2 regions of the Streptomyces sp. NPDC005551 genome follow, and region 2 is predicted to be linked to the other one. Evidence: riboswitches for the same ligand, from Rfam matches in the RefSeq annotation. Region 2 holds a riboswitch; the other holds the start of a gene.
The links. Region 2 has a riboswitch for glycine ahead of gcvT (glycine cleavage system aminomethyltransferase GcvT). Riboswitches for the same ligand answer to the same signal wherever they lie in the genome.
Positions count from the first base shown of each region.

Region 1: another riboswitch for glycine. It lies ahead of gcvP (aminomethyl-transferring glycine dehydrogenase); the one in region 2 lies ahead of gcvT (glycine cleavage system aminomethyltransferase GcvT).

Region 1 covers NZ_JBIAJE010000005.1:582,058-592,543, reverse strand. Annotated here, with positions in the region: gene ACFYP4_RS18035 (DUF881 domain-containing protein) at 1-616, shown strand, start outside; gene ACFYP4_RS18030 (small basic family protein) at 613-945, shown strand; gene ACFYP4_RS18025 (DUF881 domain-containing protein) at 951-1,826, shown strand; gene ACFYP4_RS18020 (FHA domain-containing protein) at 1,888-2,850, shown strand; gene ACFYP4_RS18015 (MerR family transcriptional regulator) at 2,889-3,638, shown strand; gene ACFYP4_RS18010 (bifunctional nuclease family protein) at 3,723-4,196, shown strand; gene ACFYP4_RS18005 (MerR family transcriptional regulator) at 4,414-5,046, shown strand; gene ACFYP4_RS18000 (DNA polymerase IV) at 5,146-6,651, shown strand; gene ACFYP4_RS17995 (PRC-barrel domain-containing protein) at 6,576-6,944, opposite strand; glycine riboswitch at 7,061-7,155, shown strand; gene gcvP (aminomethyl-transferring glycine dehydrogenase) at 7,336-10,221, shown strand; gene ACFYP4_RS17985 (DUF5999 family protein) at 10,319-10,486, opposite strand, start outside.
Region 2 covers NZ_JBIAJE010000006.1:540,902-551,387, forward strand. Annotated here, with positions in the region: gene ACFYP4_RS20470 (NADPH-dependent F420 reductase) at 1-406, shown strand, start outside; gene ACFYP4_RS20475 (MOSC domain-containing protein) at 423-965, opposite strand; gene ACFYP4_RS20480 (glycoside hydrolase family 25 protein) at 976-1,530, opposite strand; gene ACFYP4_RS20485 (L-serine ammonia-lyase) at 1,651-3,018, opposite strand; gene glyA (serine hydroxymethyltransferase) at 3,184-4,446, opposite strand; gene gcvH (glycine cleavage system protein GcvH) at 4,460-4,837, opposite strand; gene gcvT (glycine cleavage system aminomethyltransferase GcvT) at 5,059-6,177, opposite strand; glycine riboswitch at 6,325-6,422, opposite strand; gene ACFYP4_RS20505 (AAA family ATPase) at 6,615-7,289, shown strand; gene ACFYP4_RS20510 (enhanced serine sensitivity protein SseB) at 7,355-8,128, shown strand; gene ACFYP4_RS20515 (enhanced serine sensitivity protein SseB C-terminal domain-containing protein) at 8,332-9,129, shown strand; gene ACFYP4_RS20520 (ABC transporter permease) at 9,502-10,486, shown strand, end outside.

The DNA.
Region 1 (10,486 bases), on a different contig from region 2:
CGACCGCATCGAGAGCGAGACGGCGGACGCGGACAAGCTGGAAGACGCCGTCGACACCCTGCGTGACGATGTGAGCGCCCGGCAGCGCGAGGCGCTGAAGAAGGACGGGGGCGGCGACCAGGCCGACCTGGTGGGCATCCTGTCGGGCGCCACCGCGGTGCACGGACCCGGCGTGAAGCTGGTCGTGAACGACGCCAAGGACGCCTCATCGGGCGGCAACGGCGATCCGCGCGAGACGTCCGACTTCTCCGACACGGGACGCGTACGGGACCGGGACATGCAGCGCGTCGTCAACGGACTGTGGCAGTCGGGTGCCGAGGCCATCTCCATCAACGGGCAACGGCTGACGGCGCTGTCGGCGATCCGCGCCGCGGGTGACGCGATACTGGTCGACAACAAACCGCTCGTGCCGCCGTACACGGTGCTCGCCGTGGGGGACGGCAACCGGCTGAGCACGAAGTTCCAGAACAGCGCGGACGGGCTGTATCTGCACGCGTTGCAGGAGAACTTCGACATCCGGACCGGCATCTCCGTAGAGGATGACCTCCGGCTGCCCGCGGCGCCGAGTGTGATCGTACGAACAGCAGAGCCGAGCACAGAGAAGGGCACATCGTGATCGCCGTACTGGGCCTCGTCGTGGGAGTCCTGGCTGGACTGTTGGTTCGGCCCGAGGTCCCGGCCGTCGTCGAGCCTTACCTTCCGATCGCCGTCGTGGCGGCACTCGACGCCGTGTTCGGTGGCCTGCGCGCGATGCTCGACGGCATTTTCGACGACAAGGTCTTCGTGGTCTCGTTCCTGTCGAACGTGGTCGTGGCCGCGCTGATCGTCTTCCTGGGCGACAAGTTGGGCGTCGGCGCCCAGCTCTCCACGGGCGTGGTGGTCGTCCTGGGCATCCGGATCTTCTCCAACGCCGCGGCCATCCGCCGGCATGTCTTCCGGGCGTGAGGCCGATGAGCGACGAGGACAGGACACCGAAGGATTCCGGCTCGCCCGAGAGTTCGGAGCACCGTCTGCGCAGGGAACTGCCCGAGGAGGTCCCGGCGGCGCCGGCGCCGCCCGGGCCGGAGACGGTCCAGGAGGAGCGGTCGCAGGAAGGCTCCTCGCTGACCGGCCGTCAGAGGCTGGCCAAGGGGCTGTGGCCGCCCCGGGTGACCCGCGCCCAACTCATCGTGGCACTGCTGCTGTTCGGCCTCGGGTTCGGCCTGGCCGTGCAGGTGGCGTCCAACAGCGACAGCGGCAGCGCCCTGCGGGGTGCCCGTCAGGAAGACCTCGTACGCATCCTCGATGAACTCGACGACCGTACTCAGCGTCTTGAGGACGAGAAGCAGGGGCTGGAGGACCAGCGCACCGAGTTGCGGAACAGTTCGAACCAGGCCGAGGAGGCCCGTAGGCAGACGGTCGAGAAGGAGAAGCAACTCGGCATTCTCGCGGGCACGGTGGCGGCGCAGGGACCCGGCATCACGGTGACCGTCGACGACACGAAGGGGACGGTCCAGGCGGACATGCTGCTCGACGCGATCCAGGAGCTGCGTGCGGCCGGGGCGGAGGCGATCCAGGTCAACGGCGTGCGCGTGGTCGCCGACACCTATCTGACGGATTCCGGCGGCGGAGTGAGCGTCGACGGGAACAAGATCAACCAGCCTTATCGTTTCAAGGTCATCGGCAAGCCGCAGGACCTGGAGCCGGCGCTCAACATCCCCGGAGGTGTGGTGCAGACGATGGAGAAGGAGCAGGCCACCGTCACGGTGGAACGCTCGACGAAGATCGTTGTGGACGCCTTGCGAGCCGTGGAGCGGCCTGACTACGCTCGGTCGTCCTCCCCGTGAGCCCCCGGCGCATGGGGGCTGTCGGGCCAGGGCATGAGGTTGCGGGGGGTCGGCGCACCGATTGGGTGGTGCGTGGTGGAAACTGTCAGGTGGATACGGACGTTGTGAGGATGTCCGGGTCGACCGGTGTGTTCAATCAGGGTTCGTCCTGCCCCACGGGCGGGTCTGTTTCGGTCAAGGGGAATCGCCCGTGAAGTTGTTTGCGAAGTTGTTCGGCAAGAGCGCACGAGAGGGCAGCGACAACGCGACTGCCCGCCACCGTGCACCGCGCCCCGCGGACGGGGAGGCGCAGAGCGGCGACCGCCCGCTGTTCCGGGACCAGGTCGCCGGTCCGGGCGGTGGCCAGGGCGCGCCGTCTGTTGACCCTGCCGCCTCCGGCCCCATAGGTTTCGGCGATCCGTCGACCTCGGGTACGGGTGGGGGGTACGCCTCCGACCCGTACGCGTCACACGCCCCTGGGGGGCAGCCGCGGCAGGAGGACCCGTCCATGTCGGCCCTGGTTTGCACGAGGTGCGGCAACCGCAACGCGGAGAACAGCCGCTTCTGCTCCAACTGCGGTGCGCCCCTGCGGGGCGGTTCTCCCGCGGAGCGTCCGTCCGAGACGACCTCGACGATCTCCATCTCCGGCCTCGAGGCCTACGACTCCGAGGTGACGGGCCAGACGCAGTCGCCCGCGCTCTCCCCGGAGGCGCAGGCGGCCGTCGACGCACTGCCGCTCGGCTCGGCGCTCCTCGTGGTGCGCCGCGGCCCGAACTCGGGCAGCCGCTTCCTGCTGGACGGTGAGCTGACGACGGCCGGGCGTCATCCGCAGAGCGACATCTTCCTGGACGACGTGACGGTGTCGCGTCGCCACGTGGAGTTCCGTCGCGCCGCGGACGGCTCGTTCACGGTGGCCGACGTCGGCAGCCTCAACGGCACGTACGTCAACCGGGAGCGGATCGACCAGGTCGCCCTGTCGAACGGTGACGAGGTGCAGATCGGCAAGTACCGGCTGGTCTTCTACGCGAGCCAGCGGAGTATCTGACCGCCCGAACTCCGTCCGGGGGGACCCAGGGAAGGTCCATGCTTCACACACCGAGCGGCGGTGCCGGCAGCGGTACCGCCGCCGCGGACATGATGAGCATCGGCGCGGTGCTGAACGTGCTGCGCGACGAGTTCCCCGAAGTGACCGTCTCCAAGATCAGATTCCTGGAGGCGGAGGGGCTCATCGAGCCGCAGCGGACCCCGTCGGGGTATCGCAAGTTCAGCCCGCACGACGTCGAGCGCCTCGGCCACGTCCTGAGGATGCAGCGCGATCACTATCTGCCGCTGAAGGTGATCCGGGAGCACCTGGACGCCCTGGAGCGCGGCGAGGACGCACGCCTGCCCGCGCTGGGGCGTCAGCGCGACGCCGGCGACGGTGAACGGCTCGGAGAGCTGTTCACCGAGCCGGAGCCGCCCACGGCGGCGCGCATCGGCCGCGCCGAGCTGCTGGCCGCCGCCGGGATCGGTGAGCCGGAGCTCGCGGAGTGGGAGTCGTACGGGCTCGTCACTCCACTGCCGGACGGCGGCTACGACGCCGAGACGGTCACGGTCGCCGCGCTCGTGGTCGAACTGGGGCGCTTCGGGATCGAGCCGCGGCACCTGCGTGCGATGAAGGCCGCCGCCGACCGTGAGGCGGGCCTCGTCGACCAGGTGGTGTCGCCGCTGCGGCGCCACCGCAACCCGCAGACCAGGGCTCATGCCGAGGCCCGTACGAAGGAGCTGGCGGGGCTCACGGCGAAGCTCCATGCCGCTCTGGTGCAGAGCGCGCTGGGTGTTCGGCTTCCCTGAGCGGGGGCGTTCGCCCGTGGCGGATCGTCCACGCGTTCTGTGCCCGACTACCCAAACGTCCCGGGCACGGCCTAGGGTTACTGTGTGAACGAGCTCGATGTCGTAGGTGTCCGGGTCGAAATGCCCTCCAACCAACCGATCGTGCTCCTGCGTGAAGTGGGAGGCGACCGTTACCTCCCCATCTGGATCGGGCCGGGGGAGGCGACGGCCATCGCCTTCGCGCAGCAGGGCATGGCCCCCGCGCGACCGCTGACCCACGACCTGTTCAAGGACGTGCTGGAGGCCGTCGGCCAGGAGCTCACCGAAGTGCGCATCACGGATCTGCGTGAGGGCGTCTTCTACGCCGAGCTGGTGTTCGCCAGCGGAGTCGAGGTGAGCGCGCGGCCGTCCGACGCCATAGCGCTCGCGCTGCGCACCGGGACGCCGATCTACGGCAGTGACGGGGTGCTCGACGACGCGGGTATCGCGATCCCGGACGAGCAGGAGGACGAGGTGGAGAAGTTCCGCGAGTTCCTCGACCAGATCTCTCCCGAGGACTTCGGGACCAACAGCCAGTGATGCCCCCGAACGGCCGGAGCCGCGGCCGGCGATCGCCGAAGGCAGGTGACGCGTCCCGCGGCCCGTGCGGAGCGCATTCGGCTAGCCTTTCCCCGTGGTGGGGCACGGTAAACCACTCGTAGGGTGATTATCACCCGGCGTGCCGAGTGTGGCGATCGTTGACGCGCCCCGGGCGACTGCCTACCGTCGAGAAGGCAGTTCAAGGACGGAGGTCGGCGTGAGAAGCAGCGGCGACGGTACGGCTGGGGGTGCCCCCGGACGCAGTCTGGGGGAGAACGGCCCGTACCCGCTTCACGGCAACGCGGCCGGCCCCGCTCCACAGCGGCCGACACCGGTGCCGGACGGAGAGGCGGTCTCCGCGGAGATCGGGTATCGCGGTCCCACGGCGTGTGCGGCGGCGGGTATCACCTATCGGCAGCTGGACTACTGGGCGCGCACCGGCCTGGTCGAGCCGAGCGTGCGACCCGCCCACGGCTCGGGGACGCAGCGTCTCTACAGCTTCCGCGACGTCGTGGTCCTGAAGATCGTCAAGCGGTTCCTCGACACGGGCGTGTCCCTGCAGAACATCCGCACCACGGTCCAGCACCTGCGTGAGCGCGGGTTCCGGGATCTGGAGCGGATGACGCTGATGAGCGACGGCGCGACGGTCTACGAGTGCACCTCGCCGGACGAGGTGCACGCGCTGCTCCAGGGAGGCCAGGGCGTCTTCGGGATCGCCGTGGGGGTCGTCTGGCGGGACGTGGAGGCTGCGCTGTCGCAGCTGCACGGCGAGCGGGTGGACACCGGCGAGACCCTCGTCGGACAGAACCCCGCGGACGAACTCGCCCGGCGGCGCAACCGAGCGGTCTGACGGCACCCGGTCCCGCCCGTGCTCCCGCGACGGGCGGCGCCTTCGGCGGTGCCCCTGCTCGACGAGGCGTTGTCAGTGGCGTAGGGCAGCATCGGACACGTGAGAACCACGCCCACCATCCTGCATCTCGACATGGATGCCTTCTACGCCTCGGCCGAGCAGGCGGCCAAGCCGAGTCTGCGCGGAAAGGCCGTGGTCGTGGGCGGGCTGGGCGTACGTGGCGTGGTGGCCACCGCCTCGTACGAGGCGCGGGTGTTCGGGGTGCACTCGGCGATGCCCATGGCGCAGGCGCGCAGGCTGGCGCCTCACGCCGCCTATCTCGTGCCGCGCTTCGAGCTCTACCGGCAGGTCAGCGAGCAGGTGATGGGCCTGCTGCGGGCGCTGTCGCCGCTCGTGGAGCCGTTGAGCCTCGACGAGGCGTTCGTCGATCTGGAGGCCGGGGGGACGGCCTGGGACGAGACCTCGGCGCGGCTGGTGGCCGGGAAGCTGCGCGCGGACATCAGGACCGTCACGGGGCTGACCGGCTCGGTGGGGCTCGCCGCCTCCAAGATGCTCGCCAAGATCGCCTCGGAGCAGGCCAAGCCCGACGGCCTCGTGGTGATCGAGCCGGGTTCCGAGCGGGCGCTGCTCGGGCCCATGCCGGTGCGGACGCTGCCCGGCGTGGGGCCGGCGACCGGGGACCAGCTGCGGCGGGCCGGGATCACCACGGTCGAGGAGATCGCCGAGGCCGGCGAGGACGAGCTGGTGCGGCTGGTGGGCAGGGCACACGGGCACGCGCTGTACGCGATGGCGCTGGCGCACGACGAGCGGCCCGTGGTGGCCGAGCGGGAGGCGAAGTCGGTGTCGGTCGAGGACACCTACGAGGTGGACATCCATGACCGGGTGCGGGTCGCCGCGGAGGTGCGGCGGCTCGCCGACAGGTGTGTGCGGCGGCTGCGGGGCGCCGGGCGCTCGGGGCGGACCGTGGTGCTCAAGGTGCGGCGGTACGACTTCTCCACCCTGACCCGGTCCGAGACGCTGCGCGGGCCCACGGACGACCCCTCCGTGGTGCGCGAGGCCGCCGCCCGGCTGCTCGACGCGGTGGACACGACCGGCGGGGTGCGGCTGCTGGGCGTCGGGGTCACCGGGCTGGCCGACTACACGCAGGAGGACCTTTTCGCGCAGGCGCAGGCCGCCGCCGGGGAGCTCCTGGCGCAGGAGCAGGCCGAGGACGAGGGGGTGCGGGAAGCGGCCGGGGAGCCGGTCCGGCCGGCCGAGCGGCGCTGGCCCGCCGGGCACGACGTACGGCACGCCCAGTACGGGCACGGCTGGGTCCAGGGCAGTGGACTGGGGCGGGTGACCGTGCGGTTCGAGACGCCGTATTCGCCGCCGGGGCGGGTGCGGACGTTCCGGACCGACGATCCCGCGCTGGAGCCGGCGGACCCGCTGCCCCTGGTCGCGGGGGCGCCGGAGACCGCGGTCCCGGCGGAGGCAGCCCGGCCGGCGCCGGGTGGGACGGATGCGGAGGAGGTGTCCGGGGGGCGGGCCGGTCAGGCCTCGTCCGAACCGGCGAGCGTGCCGAAGTCGCGGTCCGGCGGGGGAGGGGACGCCAGGTCGAGCCCGTAGTGGTGGTACAGCTGGAGTTCCTGTTCCGGAGAGAGGTGGCGGCCGACACCGAAGTCGGGCGCGTCCTTGATGAGGGCCCGGTCGAAGGGGACCCGGAGCGTGCCCTCCACGACCTCGCTGGGCTCCAGCGGCACGAAGGCGTCCCGGCTGAACAGACCCGTGCGTATGGCCGCCCACTCGGGCATCCCGGTGGCGTCGTCGAGGTACACCTCGTCGACCGTGCCGATCTTGGTGCCCTTGCGGTCGAACGCCTTGCGGCCGATCAGGTTGCGCGGATCGATGTCGGTCTGCACGGGCCCTCCTCGTGGGCGCAAAACTCATCCGTAAGCACTACGAAAGAGCACATTCAGGAAGGTGGCCACTCGAAAGCCCGTGCGCTGTCCTCGCTGGTAGGCTGGCAAACGGCTGCTGACCCCGTGCGGGAGAGTCCTCCGGCAAGACCGGAGGCGCCGAAGGAGCAAATCCTCCCCGGAATCTCTCAGGCACACGTACCGCACGGACGAGGTCACTCTGGAAAGCAGGGCGGGTGTCGTCGGCTCCCGTCCTCACCGACGGTGAAAACCGGGTCGTCAGCTACGGGCGGGCCGGTGAAGCTCTCAGGTTGAGATGACAGAGGGGGAGGCCGTCGGGGTACCCGCGTCGTGGTACCCCCCGAAGGTCGTGTCAGACCAGGAGGCCTCCGCAATGACCGCCCACCGCATTCCGCTCTCCGAACTCGAACAGGGCATCCCCTTCGAGCAGCGCCACATCGGGCCCGACCACGAGGCCCAGGCCAAGATGCTCGCGCAGGTCGGATACGGCTCGCTCGACGAGCTGACGGCCGCCGCGGTGCCGGACGTCATCAAGAACGCCGATGCGCTCGAGCTGCCCGGAGCCCGCACCGAGGCCGAGGTCCTGGCCGAGCTGCGTTCCCTCGCGGACCGCAACGAGGTGCTCGACTCGATGATCGGCCTCGGCTACTACGGCACCTTCACGCCGCCGGTGATCCTGCGCAACGTCATGGAGAACCCGGCCTGGTACACCGCCTACACCCCCTACCAGCCGGAGATCTCGCAGGGCCGCCTGGAGGCGCTGCTGAACTTCCAGACCGTGGTCGCCGAGCTGACCGGCCTGCCGACGTCCGGCGCCTCGCTGCTCGACGAGGGCACCGCCGCCGCCGAGGCGATGGCGCTGTCCCGGCGCATGGGCAAGAACAAGAAGGGCCTCTTCCTCGTCGACGCGGACGCCCTCCCGCAGACCATCGCCGTCATCGAGACCCGCGCCGAGCCGACCGGCGCCGAGGTCGTGGTCGCCGATCTGAGCGAGGGCATCCCCGCCGACGTCGCCGGCCGCGAGATCAACGGCGTACTGGTCCAGTACCCGGGTGCCTCCGGTGCCGTACGCGACATCAAGCCCCTGATCGACCAGGCGCACGAGCTCGGCGCGGTGGTCACCGTCGCCGCCGACCTGCTCGCCCTGACCCTGCTCACCGCGCCCGGCGACCTCGGTGCCGACATCGCGGTCGGTACCACCCAGCGCTTCGGCGTCCCGATGGGCTTCGGCGGGCCGCACGCCGGTTACATGGCGGTGCGCGAGAAGTTCGCCCGCAGCCTGCCCGGCCGGCTCGTCGGCGTGTCCGTCGATGCGGACGGACACAAGGCCTACCGCCTCGCCCTGCAGACCCGTGAGCAGCACATCCGCCGCGAGAAGGCCACCAGCAACATCTGTACCGCCCAGGTGCTGCTCGCCGTGATGGCGGGCATGTACGCGGTCTACCACGGCCCCGAGGGGCTCAGGACGATCGCCCGGCGTACGCACCGCTACGCCACGATCCTCGCCGCGGGCCTGGAGGCCGGCGGAGTGGACGTCGTCCACGGCTCCTACTTCGACACGCTGACCGCGCGGGTGCCGGGCCGGGCCGCCGCGATCGTGGCCGCCGCCCGCGAGGGCGGGGTCAACCTGCACCTCGTCGACGCCGACCACGTGTCGATGGCCTGCGACGAGACCACCGGGCGCAAGCAGCTGGGCGCCGTCTGGACCGCCTTCGGCGTCGAGGCCGACATCGAGGTCCTCGACGCGTCGGCCGCCGACACGCTGCCCGAGGCGCTGCTGCGCACCGACGACTACCTCGCGCACCCGGTATTCCACCTGTACCGCTCCGAGACCGCGATGCTGCGCTACCTGCGCAGGCTCTCCGACCGGGACTACGCGCTCGACCGCGGCATGATCCCGCTGGGCTCCTGCACGATGAAGCTCAACGCGACCACCGAGATGGAGCCGGTCACCTGGCCGGAGTTCGGGCAGCTGCACCCCTTCGCGCCCGCCGAGCAGGCGCAGGGCTATCTGACGCTCATCCGTGAGCTGGAGGAGCGGCTCGCCGAGGTAACCGGGTACGACAACGTGTCGTTGCAGCCCAACGCCGGTTCGCAGGGCGAACTCGCGGGTCTGCTCGCCGTACGCGGGTACCACCGTGCCAACGGCGACGAGCAGCGCACCGTCTGTCTCATCCCGTCCTCCGCGCACGGCACCAACGCCGCCAGCGCCGTGATGGCCGGCATGAAGGTCGTCGTCGTCAAGACCGCCGGGGACGGCGAGATCGACGTCGAGGACCTGCGCGCCAAGATCGAGCAGTACCGCGACGAACTGTCCGTACTGATGATCACGTACCCCTCCACGCACGGCGTCTTCGAGGAGCACGTCACCGACATCTGTGCCCAGGTGCACGAGGCGGGCGGGCAGGTGTACGTCGACGGCGCCAACCTGAACGCTCTGGTCGGCCTGGCCAAGCCGGGGCACTTCGGCGGCGACGTCTCGCACCTGAACCTGCACAAGACGTTCTGCATCCCGCACGGCGGCGGCGGTCCCGGCGTCGGGCCCGTCGGCGTACGCGCGCACCTCGCGCCGTACCTGCCGAACCACCCCATGCAGCCCGCGGCCGGCCCGAAGACCGGTGTCGGCCCGGTCTCGGCCGCGCCCTGGGGTTCCGCCGGGATCCTGCCGATCTCCTGGGCGTACGTCCGCCTCATGGGCGGCGAGGGCCTCAAGCGGGCCACGCAGGTCGCGGTGCTGTCCGCGAACTACATCGCCAAGCGGCTGGAGCCGCACTACCCGGTGCTGTACACCGGGCCGGGCGGACTCGTCGCACACGAGTGCATCATCGACCTGCGGCCGCTGACCAAGGCGACCGGTGTGAGCGTCGACGACATCGCCAAGCGGCTGATCGACTACGGCTTCCACGCGCCGACGATGTCGTTCCCGGTGGCGGGGACGCTGATGATCGAGCCGACCGAGTCCGAGGACCTGGTGGAGCTCGACCGGTTCTGCGAGGCGATGATCGCCATCCGCGCCGAGATCGAGAAGGTCGGTTCGGGCGAGTGGCCGGCCGAGGACAACCCGCTGCGCGGGGCGCCGCACACCGCGGCGGCGCTGGGCGGCGACTGGGAGCACGCCTACAGCCGTGCCGAGGCGGTCTTCCCGGGCGGTGTCTCGGCGGCGGACAAGTACTGGCCGCCGGTGCGCCGGATCGACCAGGCGTACGGCGACCGCAACCTGGTCTGCTCCTGCCCGCCGCTGGACGCCTACGACGAGTAGTCACCGCCGGGCGTACGTCGGGGCCGGTTCGGAGAGTGCGTCTCCGGGCCGGCCCCTCTCGTGCGCGGCGGACTTCGCAGCCGGCCGCTCGTGCGGCTCAGGCGGCCGTCATCACCTGTCCCGTGCCCAGGGGGCGGTGCGGGGCGATGATCTGACCGTCGGGCAGGAGCTCACCGGTGTCCTCGAAGAGCACGACGCCGTTGCACAGCAGGCTCCACCCCTGTTCCGGGTGATGCGCCACATGGAGAGCGGCTTCCCGGTCGGC
Region 2 (10,486 bases):
CGTGATCGACACCGGCAACTACTACCCGCAGCAGCGCGACGGCCGGATCGCCGCGATCGAGGACGAGGGCCTGACCGAGAGCCGCTGGACCGCCCAGCAGCTCGGCCACACCGTCGTCAAGGCCTTCAACGGCACCTACGCGCAGGACATCCTGGACCGCGGCCGCCCGGCGGGCGACCCCGACCGCATCGCCCTCCCGGTGGCCGGGGACGACGAGGCCGCCAAGCGGGTCGTCCGTACCCTCGTCGACGAACTCGGCTTCGACAGCGTCGACGCCGGCGGCCTGGACGACTCCTGGCGCCAGCAGCCGGGCACCCCGGTCTACGGCCTGCGTGCGGGCGTCGACGAGGTGACGAAGGCGCTCGCGGATGCGCCGGCGGAACGCCCGGCGGACCACCGCGGCTGACCGCGCCCGCGCCCGTTCAGACGATCCGCAACGGCCGGTGCGGCCCGTCCGGCAGCTCGATTGCTACCGGGTCCCCGGGCCGCACCACGCCCCCGGCCCGTACGACGCTCATGACGCCGGACCTGACGACGGCCGCACCGTCCTCGCCCCGCCCGGCGACCTGCTTGAGCAGGCCCTTCTGGAAGCCGTCGATCTGCGCGCACGGATTGCGCAGCCCGGTGATCTCGACCACGGCCTCGTCCCCGAGCCGCAGCAGCGCCCCGGTCGGCAGGCCCAGCAGATCGATCCCGCGGGTGGTGACGTTCTCCCCGAGCTGCCCGGGTGCGACGGCGAAACCCGCCGCGCGGAGCTCCTCGAACAGTTCCTCGTGGATGAGGTGCACCTGTCGCAGATTGGGCTGCGAGGGGTCCTTCCGCATCCGGAACCGGTGCTTGACGGTCACGCCCGCGTGCACGTCCCCCTCGACCCCGAGCCCGTCGAGCAGCGTGATGCTCTCCCGGTTCGGCTTGGTGAAGGAATACGTCCCGTTGCTGCTGACCGCGGTCACTGTCCCACCCATGCCGGGAAGCCTACGGGCTGGCCCATTCCCGCAGGTCGGCCGCGCTGGTGAAGTCCGCCACGTCCTTGTCCAGGGGGTGGTCGGTGTACTGGTGGAACGTCCAGTCGGCCCGGATCCGCGGCTTTCCCGCCGTCACGTAGTCGGCGATCCACAGACCGTCGCCCGCGTACGAGGTGGTGTCCACGTCGAGCCAGAAATTGCGGTTGCAGTAGAGGACGACGCGGTGACCGGGACGCAGTTCCTTCAGGATGCGCAGGAAGCGGTCCTTCTCGGCGTTGCTCGCGTGGGTCCCCTCGCCCGTGGTCTCCCAGTCGACGGCGAGGATGTCGCCCGCCCGTTCCGGAGCCCGGTCGAGGAAGTACTCGGCCTGCGCGGTGAGGTTGCCCGGCCACAGGAAGTGATAGAACCCGACGACGCAGCCGGCGTCCCGGGCCCGCTTCGCCTGGGCGTTCAGCCTCGGATTGACGTACGAACGGCCTTCCGTGGCCTTCACGAAGACGAAGGACAGACCGTCGGTGGAGTAGGAGGACGACTGATAGGCGCTCACGTCGATGCCGCGCAGCATGGCGACTCCTGGTGCGTGGGGGGAGGAAGGGGGAGCAGGGGGAGCGGCGGAACAAGCGCCGACTCCCCTTGTTTTTTCCCTTACTTCCGTGGGCCCACCCCTATACGCACCGGCGGGGGCTCAGCACTCGATGATGTTCACCGCGAGCCCGCCGCGGGCCGTCTCCTTGTACTTGACGGACATGTCCGCGCCCGTCTCCTTCATGGTCTTGATGACCTTGTCGAGGGAGACCTTGTGGGAGCCGTCGCCGCGCATGGCCATCTTCGCCGCGGTCACGGCCTTGACCGCGGCCATGCCGTTGCGCTCGATGCACGGGATCTGGACCAGGCCGCCGACGGGGTCGCAGGTCAGGCCCAGGTTGTGCTCCATGCCGATCTCGGCGGCGTTCTCGACCTGTTCGGGGCTGCCGCCGAGGACTTCCGCGAACGCGCCGGCGGCCATGGAGCAGGCGGAGCCGACCTCGCCCTGGCAGCCGACCTCGGCGCCGGAGATGGAGGCGTTCTCCTTGAACAGCATGCCGATGGCGCCGGCCGCGAGCAGGAAGCGCACGACTCCCTCCTCGTCGGCGCCCGGCACGAAGTTGACGTAGTAGTGCAGGACGGCCGGGATGATGCCGGCGGCGCCGTTGGTGGGCGCGGTGACGACCCGGCCCCCGGCCGCGTTCTCCTCGTTCACGGCCATCGCGTAGAGGGTGATCCACTCCATGGCGTACGCGGGCGCGTCGCCCTCGGCGCGCAGCTGCCGGGCCGAGACCGCCGCCCTGCGGCGGACCTTCAGGCCGCCGGGCAGGATGCCCTCGCGGGACATGCCGCGCGACACGCACGCCTGCATCACCCGCCAGATCTCCAGGAGCCCCTCGCGGATCTCCTCCTCCGTGCGCCAGGCCCGCTCGTTCTCCAGCATCAGCGCGGAGATCGACAGACCGGTCTCCTTCGTCAGGCGCAGCAGCTCGTCGCCCGTGCGGAAGGGGTACTTGAGAACCGTGTCGTCCAGCTTGATGCGGTCCTCGCCCACCGCGTCCTCGTCGACCACGAAACCGCCGCCGACGGAGTAGTAGGTCTTCGACAGCAGCTCTTTGCCTTCGGCGTCGTACGCCCACAGCGTCATGCCGTTCGCGTGGTACGGCAGGGCCTTGCGGCGGTGCAGGACCAGGTCGTCGTCGAAGGAGAAGGCGATCTCGTGCTCGCCGAGCAGCACGAGACGGCCGCCGGTGCGGATCGCCTCGACGCGCTCGTCGGCGCCCTCCACGTCCACCGTCCGCGGGGAGGCGCCCTCGAGGCCGAGCAGCACCGCCTTAAGAGTGCCGTGGCCGTGACCGGTCGCGCCGAGGGAGCCGTACAGCTCGGCGCGTATCGAGGCCGTCGGGGTCAGCAGCTCCTCGTTGCGCAGCCGGTGGGCGAACATGCGGGCCGCGCGCATCGGGCCGACCGTGTGGGAACTGGACGGGCCGATGCCGATCGAGAACAGGTCGAAGACCGAGATGGCCACGGAGGACTCCTAGGGGTTTCGGCGGACGCCGTTGTCAGCCGGTCGTGCGGGGCGGTGCATGCGGCGGGGCACCGCGCTCCGTTTCCAGTGTGCGCGGTGCCCCGGACGTTCGTACGAATGAAGACGGTGTCACGAAAAGACCCGTACGGCAAAAAAGCGTACGAACTACTTCAGGCCGGGGTACAGCGGGTGCTTGGCGGCCAGAGCGGACACCCGGGCCTTGAGCGAGTCCGCCTCGTACGACGGCTTGAGCGCCTCGGCGATGATGTCCGCGACCTCGGCGAAGTCCTCGGCCCGGAAGCCGCGGGTGGCGAGGGCGGGCGTGCCGATGCGCAGGCCGGAGGTGACCATGGGCGGGCGCGGGTCGTTCGGGACGGCGTTGCGGTTGACCGTGATGCCGACCTCGTGGAGCCGGTCCTCGGCCTGCTGCCCGTCCAGCTCGCTGTTGCGCAGGTCGACGAGGACCAGGTGGACGTCCGTGCCGCCGGAGAGGACGTCGACGCCGACGGCCTTGACGTCGTCCCGGACCAGCCGCTCGGCCAGGATCCGGGCGCCGTCCAGGGTGCGCTGCTGGCGCTCCTTGAAGTCGTCCGTGGCGGCGACCTTGAAGGAGACCGCCTTGGCGGCGATCACGTGCTCCAGCGGACCGCCCTGCTGACCGGGGAAGACAGCAGAGTTGATCTTCTTCGCCAGCTCGGCGGTGGACAGGATCACGCCACCGCGCGGGCCGCCCAGCGTCTTGTGCGTGGTGGTGGTGACCACGTGCGCGTGCGGCACCGGGTTCGGGTGCAGCCCCGCCGCCACCAGGCCGGCGAAGTGCGCCATGTCGACCATCAGGTAGGCGCCGACCTCGTCCGCGATCCGGCGGAACGCGGCGAAGTCGAGCTGACGCGGGTACGCGGACCAGCCGGCCACGATCAGCTTCGGCCGGGACTCCTTGGCCAGCTTCTCGACCTCGGCCATGTCGACCCGACCGGTGGCGTCGTCGACGTGGTACGCGACCACGTTGTAGAGCTTGCCGGAGAAGTTGATCTTCATGCCGTGGGTCAGGTGCCCGCCGTGCGCGAGGTTCAGGCCCATGATCGTGTCGCCCGGCTTGAGCAGCGCGAACATGGCGGCCGCGTTGGCCTGGGCGCCCGAGTGCGGCTGGACGTTGGCGTGCTCGGCGCCGAAGAGCGCCTTCACACGGTCGATGGCGATCTGCTCGACCACGTCGACGTGCTCGCAGCCGCCGTAGTAGCGGCGGCCCGGGTAGCCCTCGGCGTACTTGTTGGTGAGGACCGAGCCCTGGGCCTCCATGACCGCGACCGGAGCGAAGTTCTCCGAGGCGATCATCTCCAGGGTGGACTGCTGGCGGTCCAGCTCGGCGTCGACCGCGGCGGCGACGTCCGGGTCGAGTTCATGAAGGGGCGTGTTCAGAAGCGACATCAGTCGGGAGTCCTTAGCCTGCGGTGAATTCGGTGTACTCGTCCGCGGAGAGCAGGTCGGCCGGCTCGTCCGCGACGCGCACCTTGAACAGCCAGCCACCCTCGAAGGGAGCCGAGTTCACCAGGGACGGGTCGTCCACGACGTCCTGGTTGGCCTCGACGATCTCGCCGGTGACCGGGGCGTACAGGTCGCTGACCGACTTGGTCGACTCCAGCTCGCCGCAGGTCTCGCCGGCGGTCACGGTGTCACCGACCTCCGGGAGCTGGACGAACACGACATCGCCGAGCGCGTTGGCCGCGTGCTCCGTGATGCCGACCGTCGAGACGCCGTCCTCGGCGGCCGACAGCCACTCGTGTTCCTTGCTGTAACGCAGCTGCTGGGGGTTGCTCATGGCCTGAATTCTCCTGTACGCGGGGGAGTGCTGATGAAGCGGGGACGTAGCTGAGCCGGACGGACGCGCCCGGCGCCGCTTCCGGCGCCCGGGGGCAGGTGTCCGGCCGGTACCCGGGCCGGTGTCACTTCCGGCACGTGGCCGGTGTCGTGTCCGGTACCCGGGCCGGTGTCGCGTCCGGCGTCCGGGCCGGTGTCACGTGCGGCGCGCGGGGACCAGTGTCACTTCTGGCGCTTGTAGAACGGCAGCGCCACGACCTCGTACGGTTCGTGGCTGCCCCGGATGTCCACACCCACACCGGCCGTGCCGGGAGCGGCGTGCGTGGCGTCGACGTACGCCATGGCGACCGGCTTGCCGAGCGTCGGGGAGGGCGCGCCGGAGGTGACCTCGCCGATCACCTCACCGCCGGCGACGACGGAGTAGCCGGCGCGCGGCACGCGGCGGCCCTCGGCGACGAGCCCGACGAGCACGCGCGGCGGGTCGTCCTGCGCGCGGGCGGCGGCCGCGGACAGGGCCTCCCGGCCCACGAAGTCGCCCTCCTTCTCGAACTTCACGACCCGTCCGAGGCCCGCGTCGAAGGGGGTGAGCGACGTCGTCAGCTCGTGCCCGTACAGCGGCATGCCCGCCTCCAGGCGGAGCGTGTCGCGGCAGGACAGCCCGCAGGGGACGAGCCCGGCCGGAGCGCCCGCCTCGGTCAGCGCCTGCCACAGCTTCTCGGCGTCGGCCGGCGCCACGAACAGCTCGAAGCCGTCCTCGCCGGTGTAGCCGGTGCGCGCGATCAGCGCCGGGACGCCCGCGACCGTGCCGGGCAGACCCGCGTAGTACTTGAGGCCGTCGAGGTCGGCGTCGGTGAGGGACTTGAGGATGCCGGGGGACTCCGGGCCCTGGACCGCGATCAGCGCGTACGCGTCACGGTCGTCGCGCACCTCGGCGTCGAAACCGGCGGCCCGCTCCGTCAGCGCGTCCAGCACCACCTGGGCGTTGGAGGCGTTCGCGACCACCATGTACTCCTGCTCCCCGAGCCGGTACACGATCAGGTCGTCGAGGATGCCGCCGTCCGCGCGGACGATCATGGTGTACCGGGCGCGGCCGACCCCGACCGAGGCGATGTTGCCGACGAGGGCGAAGTTCAGGAAGGCGGCGGCCTGCGGTCCGGTGACCGTGATCTCGCCCATGTGGGAGAGGTCGAAGAGACCGGCCCGGGTGCGCACGGCGAGGTGCTCGTCGCGCTCGGAGCCGTAGCGCAGGGGCATGTCCCAGCCGGCGAAGTCGGTCATCGTCGCGCCGAGCGAGCGGTGCAGGGCGTCGAGCGCGGTGTGACGGGGGGCGTTACTGCTCATCGGTGGGGCTCCCAAGGCATGACGGCGAGGTCGTTCCTCCCCATCTGTCATCGGAACCTGAGAGGTTCATCACGACCCGGCGAACCGGTGGTCGTGACTTGCACCTTGGGTGGAGCCACTGGTGAGCGGCCCGCTTTTCAGATGTGCCTCGCCCGCGCGGTAACGGGGCCTGAGAGATTCAAGGGAGGGACTTGCTCCTTCGGCGCCCGGGGACCGATGCCCCGGGACTCTCCCGCGCGGATTCAAGCGGCCGGTATGCAGTTGGCGGGCACATCATTGCACGCATCCGTGAAACCCGGCAGGGGCGCCCTGTCCGGCAGGCGGCACAGGACCTGTGACGGGTCTGTGGCAGGACGAGGACGGAAACCAGAGGCGTCCCGCATTACCTTCTCTTTACACTCGAATGGGATGGGACTCCGGATCCGAGGGGGAGGACGATCAGGGTGAACAGGACCACGGCGTACGCGACGGGTTCGGGACTCGCGGTGCCCGAACAACCCGGTGTCCCGGCCCGGGAGGCGTGCGGACCCGCGCCGGGACCCGTCGTCCGCGATCTGCGCGAGCGCGCGGGACACAGCCCGCACGGCCTGTCCTTCGGCGCGTCCGACGTCGTCGTGGTGACCGGTCTGCCCGGCAGCGGCAAGTCCACGCTGATGCGCCGGGCCGTGCGCGGCGCGCGCGTCGACTCCCAGGACACCCGCGACCGCTGGGACACCCGGCTGTCCCGCTTCCTGCCGTACGCGCTCTACCGCCCCGTCGTCCGGCTCACGCACTACACCGGGCTGCACCGCACACTGCGCTCGGGCGCCGGCGTCGTCGTGCACGACTGCGGCACCCAGGTCTGGGTGCGCCGCTGGCTCGCCCGCGAGGCACGCCGCCGGGGCGGCACGCTGCACCTGCTGCTCCTCGACGTGACGCCGGACACCGCCCTGGACGGCCAGCGCGAGCGCGGCCGCGGCGTCTCGCGCTACGCGTTCCTCCGCCACCGCCGGGCGGCCGGGCTGCTGCTGCGGTCCGTCGAGAAGGGGGACCTGCCGAAGGGCTGCGGCTCGGCGGTCCTGATCGACCGGGCGGCGGCGGACGTGCTGCGCCGGATCGACTTCGGCGACTGACCCGCGTACGCGCCCACCGGTTAGGGTTCCAGCCGGAACAGCGGTTCACAGCAGGCGGTAGACAGATGGACTTCCCGGCACAGGCGTACCCGCACCCCCATCCGCACGGCGGATGGCCAGGCAACGAACTGGAGGAGGTCCTCTCCGCGTCCCTCGGAGTGCCGTCGGCCGGTGCCCGGATCGTCGAGGTCCTCGGCCGCAGCTTCCTGTGGATCCCGCTGCCGAACGGCGGCGGCCCGCACAGCGGCCCGCTCGACCTGCCCATGCTGGAGATCGAGGGGCAGGCGTACGTCCCGGTCTTCAGCTCGGAGGAGCAGTTCCGCCAGGTCGTCGGCGCCCACATGGCGTACACGATCGCGCCGGCCGTCGAGTTCGCGCGCGGACTGCCCCCGCAGGTCGGTCTCGCGGTCAACCCGGACGGCGTGGTCGGCGTGCCGCTCCCGCCGCCCGCCGTCGCCGAACTGTGCCGCACCGGGCGGACCCCGCTGGACGGACCCGCGAGCGGCGGCCGGGTCCGGCTGTTCGAACCCGACTGGCAGGACGACCCGGTCGACTTCCTGTCCGCGGCCTCGGCCGAGTTCGCCGCCACCGGCGTGGTGCTGACCGCCCGCCGCTGCCTGGCCAGCATCGAGGGCGGCGACCCGGTCATGTTCGTCGGTGTCGAACTGTCCGAATGGGAGGGCCCGGCAAGGACGTACCCGCTGGACGCGCTCGGCCGGGCGCTCGGCCGGGTCCCGGTGGACCGGCCGGTGAACCTGCTCCTCCTCGATGTCGCCCAGGACCCGGTGGGCGACTGGATGCGCGCCCGGGTGCGGCCCTTCTACCGGCGGGAGTACTGAGCGGGCGGGACCCGCGCCGGGCCGGGCACCCGGCGCCACGCGGACCGGCGGAGCCGTGCGTCAAGTTCCTGTCAGAAACGCCGCTTAAGCTGGTTTCATGGCTCGGTCGAGGTGATGACGCGCTCCCGGACGGGATGCCGTGCGAACGCCCCGGGGGCGATGGGGGAGTTCATGATGATCTGTTCGCGAAGGGGCGGTGGAGGGTGAGCGCGTCGGGCACGGCCGCGGCCGGGCAGGTCGAGCACATGCTGCGCCAGGTGACGCCCGGGCGTTACGACGCCTACGAGGCGCTCCTCCGCGCGCTCGCGAACCCGTCGAACGGCCAGATCTGGATGCTGCTCTGGCACGGCCAGGCAGGCTCGCCGGACGCCCAGTACGGGAACATGGAGGTGGGCGGCTACGGCTACGCCCCCTGCGTGACCTCGGCCCGGGAGCTGTCCGCCAGCGGCTGGAACCGCTCGTACGAGGTCGTCGACGGCCTCGACGTGGCCCGCACCCTCTACCCCGACCACTTCGGTCTCTGGCTGAACCCGCACGCACCCGGCGGCGGCGTCGGCATCCCCTGGCTGGACCTGCGGCGCATCGCCACCGGTCTCGAGCGCCAGCCGACGGGACCGCTGCGGCTGTCCGAACCGGGCATCGAGATCCCGCAGTTCTACGCCCTCCTCACGCAGAACGCGCACCGCACCTCCGCCGTGCGCTCGCTGCGCCGCGCCTGGGTGCAGCCCGCCCTCGGCGCGCCCTACCTGGCCATCGGTCTCGACGTCTACGACACCTCCCCGTCCGCCGTCGACTCGGTGCGGGCGATGATGCAGCAGTCGATCGGCGCGGTCCCCGACGGGCTGCCCGTGTCGACCGTCGCCATGTCCGACGAGTACGACCCGGTGGCGATGTGGCTGCGCGCCAAGGCGCGGCCCTTCTACGACCGTGAGGCGCACGCGGCGCCCGCCCAGGCGCCGGCGGCCGGCGGGTACGGCTACCCGCAGCCGCGGCCGTACTGACCCCGAAGAGCCGTCGCGAGAACGGCGCCCGGCCGCGTCCCTTCGACGTGCCGCCGGGCGCTGACCAGCGTGCCCGAAGGTGAAAGGGCGTGATGTCCGTGTTGCGGACGAGGTGTTGGGATTACGGCTCCCGTGGACCCTTGCGGCCCGATTGCCCCGTGTCCGGCCCCCGTTACCCGCCGTCCGGATAACGGAACCCCCCAGCCCGCATCACGTTTAGGCATCCATTCGCCGTCAAGTCTGGCAACAGATCGCCGAGGCGTTAAAGACTCCCGGTCCAGGGGTGTTCGCCCCTTTGTACGACGGACTGATCATGCCGCTACAGCGGCACGTGTGGGCCGGCTACCGCCGGTTGAGAGGGGTCCCTGCCAGATGACGGCACCATTGCACGAGCCGACCGCTGAAGCGGCCCCGAGCGCGGCCGAGGAAGCGGCGGTGGTCAGCGCCGATCCGAAGGCGGTTCAAGGACGCTCCCTCGGCCGGATCGCCTGGGAGCGCCTCAAGCGGGACAAGCTCGCACTCACGGGCGGTGTCGTCGTCCTTCTGCTCATCGCGGTCGCGATCCTCGCCCCCGTGATCGCCAACCTGATCGGCCAGGATCCCGAGTCCCACCACGAGGACCTGATCGACCCGCTGTTCTCCACGCCGACCGGCTCGCTGGGCGGCATCAGCGGCGACCACCTCTTCGGCGTCGAACCGGTGAGCGGCCGCGACATCTTCGCCCGCATCATCTACGGAGCCCGCATCTCGCTCCTCGTCGGCTTCCTGTCCGCCCTGGTCGCCGTGGTCCTCGGGACCGTCCTCGGCATCCTGGCGGGCTTCTTCGGAGGCTGGGTGGACGCGGCCATCAGCCGCGTGATGGACGGTCTCCTGGCCTTCCCGCAGCTGCTGTTCATCATCGCCCTCGTCTCGGTCATGCCGAACGAGATGCTGGGCCTGACGGGTACCGGCGTGCGCCTGTTCGTCATGATCCTGGTGATCGGCTTCTTCGGCTGGCCCTACGTCGGACGTGTCGTGCGCGGCCAGACGCTCTCGCTGCGCGAGCGCGAGTACGTGGAGGCGGCGCGGAGCCTGGGCGCCGGGCGGTTCTACATCCTGTTCAAGGAGCTGCTGCCCAACCTCATCGCGCCCATCATCGTGTACACGACGATGATGATCCCGACCAACATCCTCACCGAGGCGGCGCTCAGCTTCCTGGGCGTCGGCGTCAAGCCGCCGACCGCCTCGTGGGGACAGATGCTCTCCTCGGCGATCGACTACTACGACTCGGATCCCATGTACATGGTGATCCCCGGTGTGGCGATCTTCATCACCGTGCTCGCCTTCAATCTCTTCGGCGACGGCGTGCGTGACGCGC